Regions from separate parts of the Priestia sp. MDV22-iso46 genome, predicted to be linked through region 3. Evidence: predicted binding sites of a transcription regulator. Region 3 holds the regulator's gene; each other region holds the start of a gene.
The links. Region 3 encodes Rex, which represses fermentation and respiration genes when NADH is low (regulators of the CRP and FNR family bind a similar motif). Its sites were predicted from a motif close to TTGTGAAATATTTCACAA; they were not measured.
Positions count from the first base shown of each region.

Region 1: the regulator Rex is predicted to act here: its motif matches at 2,263-2,280, upstream of AC4NPH_RS01725 (DUF1641 domain-containing protein).
Region 2: the regulator Rex is predicted to act here: its motif matches at 1,620-1,637, upstream of AC4NPH_RS05730 (ubiquinol oxidase subunit II).

Region 1 covers NZ_JBZVWT010000001.1:329,611-332,896, forward strand. Annotated here, with positions in the region: gene AC4NPH_RS01715 (AEC family transporter) at 1-471, shown strand, start outside; gene AC4NPH_RS01720 (NAD(P)/FAD-dependent oxidoreductase) at 520-1,698, opposite strand; gene AC4NPH_RS01725 (DUF1641 domain-containing protein) at 1,732-2,184, opposite strand; gene AC4NPH_RS01730 (hypothetical protein) at 2,615-3,031, shown strand; gene AC4NPH_RS01735 (ammonium transporter) at 3,028-3,286, shown strand, end outside.
Region 2 covers NZ_JBZVWT010000001.1:1,098,819-1,102,104, forward strand. Annotated here, with positions in the region: gene qoxB (cytochrome aa3 quinol oxidase subunit I) at 1-491, opposite strand, end outside; gene AC4NPH_RS05730 (ubiquinol oxidase subunit II) at 493-1,431, opposite strand; gene xylE (D-xylose transporter XylE) at 2,166-3,286, opposite strand, start outside.
Region 3 covers NZ_JBZVWT010000024.1:3,984-7,269, reverse strand. Annotated here, with positions in the region: gene AC4NPH_RS30680 (YdiK family protein) at 1-12, shown strand, start outside; gene tatC (twin-arginine translocase subunit TatC) at 39-794, opposite strand; gene tatA (twin-arginine translocase TatA/TatE family subunit) at 810-995, opposite strand; gene AC4NPH_RS30665 (redox-sensing transcriptional repressor Rex) at 1,049-1,687, opposite strand; gene AC4NPH_RS30660 (ABC-F family ATP-binding cassette domain-containing protein) at 2,146-3,286, shown strand, end outside.

The DNA.
Region 1 (3,286 bases), on a different contig from region 3:
AAAACAAGTTTATTTAAAGTAACGGTTCATTCCATTTTGCATGGTTTATCTGAGCCTTTGGCATGTGTACCGTTAATTGGGGTGATTTTAACGCTTTGCGGCTTTCAGTCACCTAAACTTTTACAGGATATGCTTGATCAAATCGGAAGTATCACATCGGGAGCGGCTTTGTTTGCGGTAGGAGTAACGATTGGAATTGGAAAAATTAACTTCAGTAAAGGCGCGCTTGGGATCGCTGTCTTAAAAGTGGCGGTTCAACCCATCGTTATGCTCGGAATTGCAGTATGGATAGGGCTGTCTTCAGATGAAGTGACAAAAGCTATTTTACTGGTAGCTTTTCCTGGGTCTGCTGTAGCTGCGATGATTGCTTTGCGGTTTGAAAGTTTGGAAAACGAAACCGCATCTGCTTTTGTCATTAGTGCTATTTTATCGTTGATTACGCTGCCGCTTCTTATTTCTTGGCTTATGTAAATAAAAAAACGAAAGAGGAGAATTCCTCTTTCGTTTTAAGACGGAGGATTAATAAGCTAATGCAAATAATCCTTTGATATGAGATAAGTAACGAACGTTACTTGCTTCTTTCATAAGTGATGCTGGTAAACCTTTTAATTGCGTTTTGTTTCCGCCGATTGTACCAATTGCATCTTTGCGTCCAAGACTTCCTAGTGTACCAGAGAAGACAGGAACGAATGATTCCATTGCTCCGCCGCGAATAGCTACTGCTAAGTTCACGCCTACAACTTCACCCATTTGCCAAGCTAATTGAGCAGTAGGTGGGTAAGGGCGACCTTCTGGACCCATTACAACCGCTGAGTCACCAGCAAGGAATACATCTTTATGAGATGTAGATTGTAAGAATTCATTTACAAGTGCACGACCACGGTTTACTTCGATACCTGAGTTAGCAACTACAGAGTTACCTTGAACTCCGCCAGTCCATACCATTGTTTTTGTTTCAATTTTGCTGCCGTCTTTAAGTTCAACAGTTGTAGCATCCATTTTTGTTACAGGTGTACCAGTAACAAATGTAACGCCACGTTTTGTTAAGCTTGATTGAGCGCGCTCTACTAATTCAGCAGGGAAGCCTGGAAGAACTGTAGGAGCTGCTTCTACACAGTATAGAGAAATTTCTTTTGGATCAACACCGTGTTTTAGACATAGGCTTGGCATTAAGTCAGCGTATTCACCAACAAGTTCGATACCTGTTAATCCGCCACCGCCAACTACGATTGTACCGTCAGCTTTATTTTTTGTTTTGCTGTATTCAGCGATACAAGCTTCTACGTGTGCACGTAAACGGTTTGCATCATTTACTGATTTAAGAACGAAGCTGTGCTCTTCTAAACCAGGGATACCGAAGTAAGCAGTTTCACTACCTAACGCTGTAACAAGGTAGTCGTAGCTTAATTTCGTACCATCTTCAAGAGATACTTCACGTTGATCTGGTGAGATTTCTTTTACCGTTGCAATTTTTAAATCAACGTTGTAGTTTTTAAGTAATTTATCAAGTGGTAAAGCTACCGCTTGTTCAGAAACGCCGCCTACAGCTAGACGGTGTAATTCTGTAATGATTTGGTGAGTAGCAAAACGGTTCACTACTGTAATTTTTGCTTCATCCGCACTTAGGTGTTGGCGAGCTGTCATTGCAGTTAATAAACCACCGTAACCGCCGCCTAAAATTAAAATATGTTTTGACATAGTCGATCCTCCGTCCACACTTTTTAATGAAAATTATTTTTGTTTTTCGTTTGTAATGTCTAAATACGCTTGTGCAAAGCGGAATAGTTTTTGAGCTTGTGGATCTTTAAGCATGCGTAATAAACCGAATAAACCGATTGAATTAGAAGCATTTGCTTCTGCACGATCGTTTGCTTCGATTGCAGTAGCTGCAAGACCTTTTACTGTTCCTTCTACTGGCTCGATAAATTCTTTTACTCCACCAAGTAGATCTTCTTTTAATACGTCGTCAGTTAATAATGATTGCGCAACGTCGTAAGTTTTTGTAAGCACCGTTACCATTTCAGATAATTTTGGTAAATTATCTACAAGAACAGTAAGAGCTTCTTGTACTTCAGGCTTTAACAATTGATCTAACACATCCGCTTGACCTTTGTTAACTGCCGCTTCTGTTTGTACAGCAGCATTTTCCTCTGCAGCTGATTTTTGAATAGTTGATTGAGACATGAAAAGTCCTCCTTTGCTGGATACTGTTGCATATGTAGTTCCTAGTTATCTGCTAGACTTTCAAACTACATTGTGAAGTTGTGAAATCTTGCACATAATTCTATTTTAATTTTAATACGAGATAAAATCAACTCATTTTGTTGAAAAAATAAGTGAAGAACCTCGTAACCCTTTGTTTAATAAAAGTTTATAAAAAATAAAGCGAATAAATTGCCTAGGTAAATAAAATTAAAATAGGGAACTAACATGATTCCTCTTCCTACGATAAAACAAATAACGTCATATTTCAACACATAGGAACTTAATATTCTATAAGTATTAAAAAGATAGGGCGCATTTACTATTTAAAGAGTTTTCAAAAAATTACATTGACTTACTATAGTGTTCTACATATAATCATAATATAACATCTTATGTAAGGAGATATAACATGGTTATAGTGGATGAACTTTATCATAATGTGGTCATTACATTGCCTCAATTAAAATTAATTGAATTTATAATGAAGTTAAAAGAAGCTAAAGCACAAGAAATAGAAGATATAAAAACGAAAATTAGTAAATACGAAGAGAAGAAACGTGCTGAAGAAGCTTGGTATCAATCACTATCACCGTTTCGTAAATTTTTTACCGGGCGTCCTTTAAGTCAGCATCAAGCGGTCGAGTATATGGTATACGTAAAGGAACGCTTTAAAAAAATTGATCACCTTAAAGCACAAATGCGAGAACTTCATGAAGTTCTTGAATTAATAAAAGCGGAAAATGAAGAAACAAGTGAAATTACGCTTTCGCCTGCTATTGTACAAGAAATAAAACGATTAAAAAGCAGTGGAGGCGTTGGGATATGAGTGTTAATGAACTAAGTTTAGGGATAAATACAACGTGGGTCGTGTTAACAGCGGCGATGATTTTGTTAATGGAAGGCGGCTTTGCCTTGCTAGAGGCAGGTTTTGTCCGCTATAAAAATAGCGTGAATATTATTATGAAAGTATTCGCTGATATTACAATAGGAACGCTTTGTTTCTATTTAATTGGTTTTGGATTAATGTACGGTGATGATTTAGGTGGAGTTGTCGGTAAAAGCGGTTTTGCGCTCTCAGGTA
Region 2 (3,286 bases), on a different contig from region 3:
CCGCCGATTACGAACGACAAATTGAAAAGCATGGCGCCAAAGAAAAATAGCCAAAAGCTTACCGCGTTTATAAAAGGATAGGCGACATCTCTTGCTCCAATTTGAAGCGGTACAACAATGTTAAAGAACGCAAACATAAGCGGCATTGCCATAAATAGAATCATAATGGTTCCGTGCGTAGTGAAAATTTCGTTGTAATGATTAGAATCTAGAAAATGCCACTGAGGGAATGCTAGTTGAATACGCATTAATAGTGCATCTACTCCGCCTCGAAACAGCATTAATAATGAAGAAAGCATATACATAATTCCAATTTTTTTATGATCCACCGTTGTGAGCCATTCACGCCATAGCCACTTCCATTTTTTAAGATACGTAAGAACAAAAATAATACCGGCTAGTGTTAACAAAATGGCGACATCTGCTCCATAAATCATCGGCTCCCCTGTCACAAAAAAACGAGATGAAAAATCTTTTAATTTGTCTAACAACTTATTTTCCTCCTTCCTGGTGCTCGTGCTGTGTATGTGTTTGTTCATCAGAAGCCACATTCATGGTCTTCATGTCTTCGTTTTTCATATGGTGATGCTGACTATAATATTGACCGCCGTTTTTAATGACAATTTTTTGGAATAAACCTTTAGGAATAGTAGAATACGATTTTTCCAAGGAAAGACCTTGTTTGGCAAGACTGTTATAATCAGCTTTTGTTAAAGCTGGTGCGGTTTCTTTCACTTGTTTTACCCACTGATTAAATTCTTTTGTCGATGTAGATTTAACTTTAAAATTCATATGAGCAAATCCTTCACCCGTAAAATTAGCGCCTGAACCAAAATATTCTCCCTTGTGATCAGCTTGCAGCCACAATCCCATTGCCATTCCCGGCATGGTATATAATTGTCCTCCCAGCTCCGGTACCCAAAAAGAATTCATAGGTGCATCTGACGTTAGCACGAATTGAACGGGCACATCTTTTGGAATTTCAACATAGTTGACTGTCGCAATATCTTGATCCGGATATTGAAATAACCATTTCCAATCAAGAGACGTTACTTCAATCGTTAGTGGCTTTACATCTTTTTCCGGCGGATCCACTAAGTCATACGTTGTTCTGGCCGTAGCAAAACCTAAAATGCCAATAATAATAATAGGAATGACCCACCAAATAAATTCCAGACGCTTACTATCGTCCCAGTCTGGTCGATACGGAGCCTTGTTTTCAGGCTTATCACGGTAGCGTAAAACGATATATACAAGCAGGCCTAACACAGGAATAACAACAATTGCGCATAAAATTATGGAAAAAATAATTAACTGGTATTCTTTTTGGGCCACCGCCCCCTGCGGATTTAAAATCAAATAACGACTATCACAGCCTGCTAAAAAAATTGTGATGAATACGGAGAGAATCATTAACTTGCTAATATGCATTGATTTTTGCTTTCTCACCTAAGCTCAGGCTCCCTTCCTCTAAATCTCTGTACATAATAATGGTATATAAACGTTCATATTAGAGATGCATCTCAACAGATCAAAAGGCTAAAAACCTCCTAACATATTGAAGTTTGTCATGACATATTGCTTACTCCTAAAAAATTATCATGTTGTGTTGTTAAAGGGTGTGATATTTATCACACTTAAATCGGTTTTTATCTATTTTAAATACCTTTACCATAATTTCGTCACATATTTGGGTAAATGTAGGGAATAAAAGGTGCCTTGTGACTGGCCTAATAAAAGAAAAAACTCTTCCAGTTTTTATTAACTGAAAGAGTTTTTTATAAGTACTAGATGAAGTATTGAGCTTTAACACTTACTGATTTGCTTGTTTGACCTACTGAAACATCCAATCAATCATTTTCTGATTTTGATACGCGGGAACCCATGAAGCATGATCATACTTTAATTCTTTAGGATATTCCGTATATAGCGGATGCCCCCAGATTTTTTGTAAATTCATTGCACCGTTATTTATATTTACGATGAAACACTCCTCATAAAGAAAACTATATTTCTATTTTCAAAGAGACTTATGACTATAGCAATATCTTTTAAAAAAGCTATCCACTTTCTTCATAAAGATTACATGTTAAAAACACCTAAAGATAGTTTAGGTGTTTTTGAAAGTTTTATATTCATCTTTCCTCTAAGCAAAAGCTCAATGGTTATATGGCCTTCTTACTCTTTGAAGCCCCTTGTTTTTTTCTCCACATATTTTCCATTTGTTCAAGAGTTCTACCTTTTGTTTCAGGGATAAATTTCCATACAAATAAAGCAGAAAGTACACTCATTAAACCGTAAAAACCATATGTTAATCCTCCGCTATATTCCATCATCACAGGATATGTAGAGGAAATAAAATAGTTAGCCGCCCACTGAGCAGCTACGGCAATAGCTACAGCACGACCTCTAATTTTATTAGGAAAAATCTCTGAAATGAGCACCCAACAAATTGGTCCCCATGACATCATAAAGGAAGCTGTATAAATAATGATAAATACAAGCGTCCCTATACCAATGATGTTTGAAAAAGCCATGCTTGCTACACCGAACATTCCAATGGTCATTCCGATAGACCCTGTTATTAATAAAGGTTTTCTTCCTAAACGATCGACCGTCAAAATTGCAATTACTGTAAAAATAACGTTTACTAATCCCATAATAATGGTTTGCAGCATAGAAGAACCTTTAGCTGCTCCCATGCTTTCAAAAATACGTGGAGCATAATATAGAGCTACATTGATTCCTACAAACTGTTGAAATACAGAAAGCAGTATACCTACAACGATAACTAATTTTCCATATGCCAATAATTTTTCAGACGAAACATTGGTAGAAATTGTTTGTTTAATATCGTCTAAAATTGATTTCGCCTCTGAAGATCCATTAATTTTAGTTAGTATGGCTAAAGCTTTTTGATCTTGATTCTGTGTAGCTAAGTAGCGAGGCGTTTCAGGAACTAAAAACAAGAGTGCTGCAAAGAGTAAAGCTGGAATAGCTCCTGAAGCAAACATGTATCTCCACCCTACATCATTAATCCATTCTAAGGTTTCCCCATTTGCAATACCCCAGTTCACGAAGTAAACGACTAACATTCCAAAAATAATCATAAATTGATTGAACGATACCAATCTGCCGCGAATATCTGCCGGTGCAATTTCTCCTATATAGATTGGACAAATGGCTGATGCTAAGCCAACACCAATCCCACCTATAATGCGGTAGAAGTTAAAAGCTAGTAACAAAGAGAGTGTCGGTTCCCCTTTTGTAAAAAATAAAAACTCAG
Region 3 (3,286 bases):
TCATCTAAATAAAAAAAACCACTGTTTCAGTGGTTTTTTTACATACTAACATCTTCTCTTTCTTGCTCTGCCCTTGCCTTTAACACTTTGCGATACGAAATGCGGGAAATAATGATGCTGATTTCATACAAAATTAAGAGCGGCACTGTCACCATCATGTGCGAGAGCAATTCCGGTGGTGTAATAAGTGCGGCAATAACTAGCAGTACGAAATAGGCATACTTTCGAATTTGAGATAAAAACATAGGCGTTATAATTCCTAATCGCGTCAAAAACATGACGACGACAGGAAGCTGAAACAACAGGCCAAAAGGCAGTGTGAGCTGCATTAAAAAAGAAAAGTATTCATTAATGCCAATCACTTGGTTTACATTCAGCTCATCAGAAACGCGCGTCATAAAATCGACGACAAATGGAAACAACACAAAATAAGAAAAAGAGACACCGCCGATAAAGAGAAAAATGGAAACAGGAATATATCCAAGCGTTACCTTACGCTCTTTTTCATATAAACCAGGACTAATAAATGCCCAAAGTTGATACAGTGCAACAGGAGCTGCAAGTACACAGCCGATAATAACAGCAAACTGCATATAAATCTTAACTGGATCTGTTAGCCTAAATGCATTCATCGTTAAATTTTTTGCCTCATCAGCATGCTGTAAATAGACAATAACCTTATCCGCTATAAAAAAGCCGCCAATTGTGGCAATGACAAAGAAAAATAAAACAATTAAAATGCGTTTTCGCAGCTCTCCTATATGATCATATATTGACATTTCTTGTTCAGTCATACTATGATCACCCTTTTACTCTTTGTCATCTACTTGACGCTGTTTATCTTTTTCACGATCTTCTGATGCACCGCTAGCGGCATGCTTAAACTCTCTAAGCGTTTGCCCGACTGACCTTCCTAGCTCCGGTAACCGTTTCGGTCCAAAAATAAGCAGTGCTACAATCGCAATAATAATCCAACTGCCTGCTCCAATCCCCATATTCCCACTCTCCTTATTAATTTAGACTTAAGGAAATCGTAACACAGTCCACCTTATTCAACAGGATAATTTTTCAAAAAATAGACAAGCGACTGTAATTCTACAGCAAGATCAATATGATGTAGTCGAATCTCATCCGGTACGTTTAAGCGTGCAGGAGTGAAGTTTAGAATCCCTTTAATTCCGCAGTTCACTAAACGATCGGTAATTTGCTGAGCAACAGTGGCAGGAACGGTTAAAATCGCCACTGAGATATCATCACTCATATAATCTTCCAATTGGTCAAGGTGATAAACCGGCACGTCACCTACTTTTGTACCGACTTTATCTTCTATCACATCAAAAGCGCACTCAATTTTGGTGTTATTATTTTTAATAAAATTATAATTTAAAAAGGCCGTTCCCAGATTCCCCACGCCAATCAGTGCTACTTTCGTTACTTCATCTTGGTCTAACGTTTTACGGAAAAATGTAAGTAAATAATTCACATTGTAGCCGTATCCCTTTTTCCCTAATGCTCCAAAGTAAGAAAAGTCCCGACGAATAGTAGCAGAATCAACTTTCACTGCCTCACTTAACTCTGCTGACGAAACACGCTGTTTACCAGAAGCATGCAAGTTTTTTAAAAAACGATAATAAAGCGGCAATCGTTTAGCCGTTGCTTGTGGTATTTTTAATTGTTCAGTGTTCACGTTGTACCCCCTCAGTTCATGTATGTCATTACTAACATTTTCAAGTCATATTGCATTACCTTTCACAAAGCATCAACCGCTTTGAGGTAGCGCTTCCAATTCTCTCTCTTTTCTCTTGTTTTATATATACTCCGCTTCACACCCCGACGGCTTTTGTCTATCCAGCACTACTTAAAGTCGTTAGCTAGAACGAAGCAATTAGCCCTTCAAAGGATTCGTTTGTTAGTCATGACGGATTTTCTACATCCATCATATATAAGTTCAGAGATGCACTTATCTCTTATTTTAACATAGTATCCTGTATAAAATGTGCACGTAAAATCATTTTATTTCATGAATCAAAACATTCGCTTCACCATTTGTCCTTGTCCCTGTACAAATTACAAACGCTTGTAGGAAGAACTTGTAGTTGAAAATATGTTAAAATACACTATGGATATACTACTAGAGGTGAAAAAATGATTATTCTACAATTGAACGGTATTACAAAATACTATGGGGCAGAACCCATTTTATCGAATATAAAGTTAGAAGTACAATCAAAAGACCGCATTGCCCTAGTGGGACGAAACGGTGCTGGTAAATCAACTTTATTAAAAATTATTGCTGAGCAGCTTTCTTATGACAGCGGAGAAATTATTAAACCTAAAGGTGTTTCCATTGATTATATGGGACAAGATACAGTTCTTGAGTCAACACTCTCCATATGGGAAGAAATGATGACTGTCTTTGCTCCGTTAAAGAAGATGGAAAAAGAATTACGTACGCTTGAAACGAAGATGGGCGATCCAGACATTTTTAATGATTCAGTTCAATACGAAAAACTAACCAAAGAGTACGATCAGCTTCAAGTAACGTTCAAAGATTTAGGCGGCTATCAATATGAAGCGGATACACGATCTATTCTTCACGGTTTCCGTTTTTCAAACTTTGACTATAGCACCCCTATTTCCTCCTTGAGCGGTGGACAAAAAACACGCTTGGCGCTTGCAAAACTGCTTTTAACAAAGCCGGACTTGCTTATTCTCGATGAGCCTACCAACCACTTAGATATTGAAACTTTAGCATGGCTGGAACAGTTTCTGCAAGGGTATGAAGGAGCTATTTTAATTGTTTCACACGATCGTTACTTCCTTGATAAAGTCGTAAATCAAGTGTATGAAGTCACACAAAAAACAACGGTGAAGTACACGGGCAACTACTCTAAATACCTTGTACAAAAAGCAGAGCGATATGAAAAAGAGTTGCGTCAGTACGAAAAGCAGCAAGATGAAGTCGCAAAACTGAATGATTTTATTCAGCGAAACATCGCCCGCGCATCGACTACAAAACGTGCGCAAAGCAGACGTAAACAGCTCGATCGAATGGAGTTAATAAATCGACCTAACGAAGGCGAAAAATCAGCTAGTTTTTCGTTTGAAATTGAGCGTCAAAGCGGAAATGAAGTCTTAAATCTCGAAAACGTGTCTATTGGATATGATGAACACAAATATATTGTTCAGCAGGCAAACCTTCGGATTAAAAAAGGTGAAAGCCTTGCGTTGGTTGGCCCTAATGGAGTTGGGAAATCTACGTTATTAAAAGGTATTGTGGATAAAC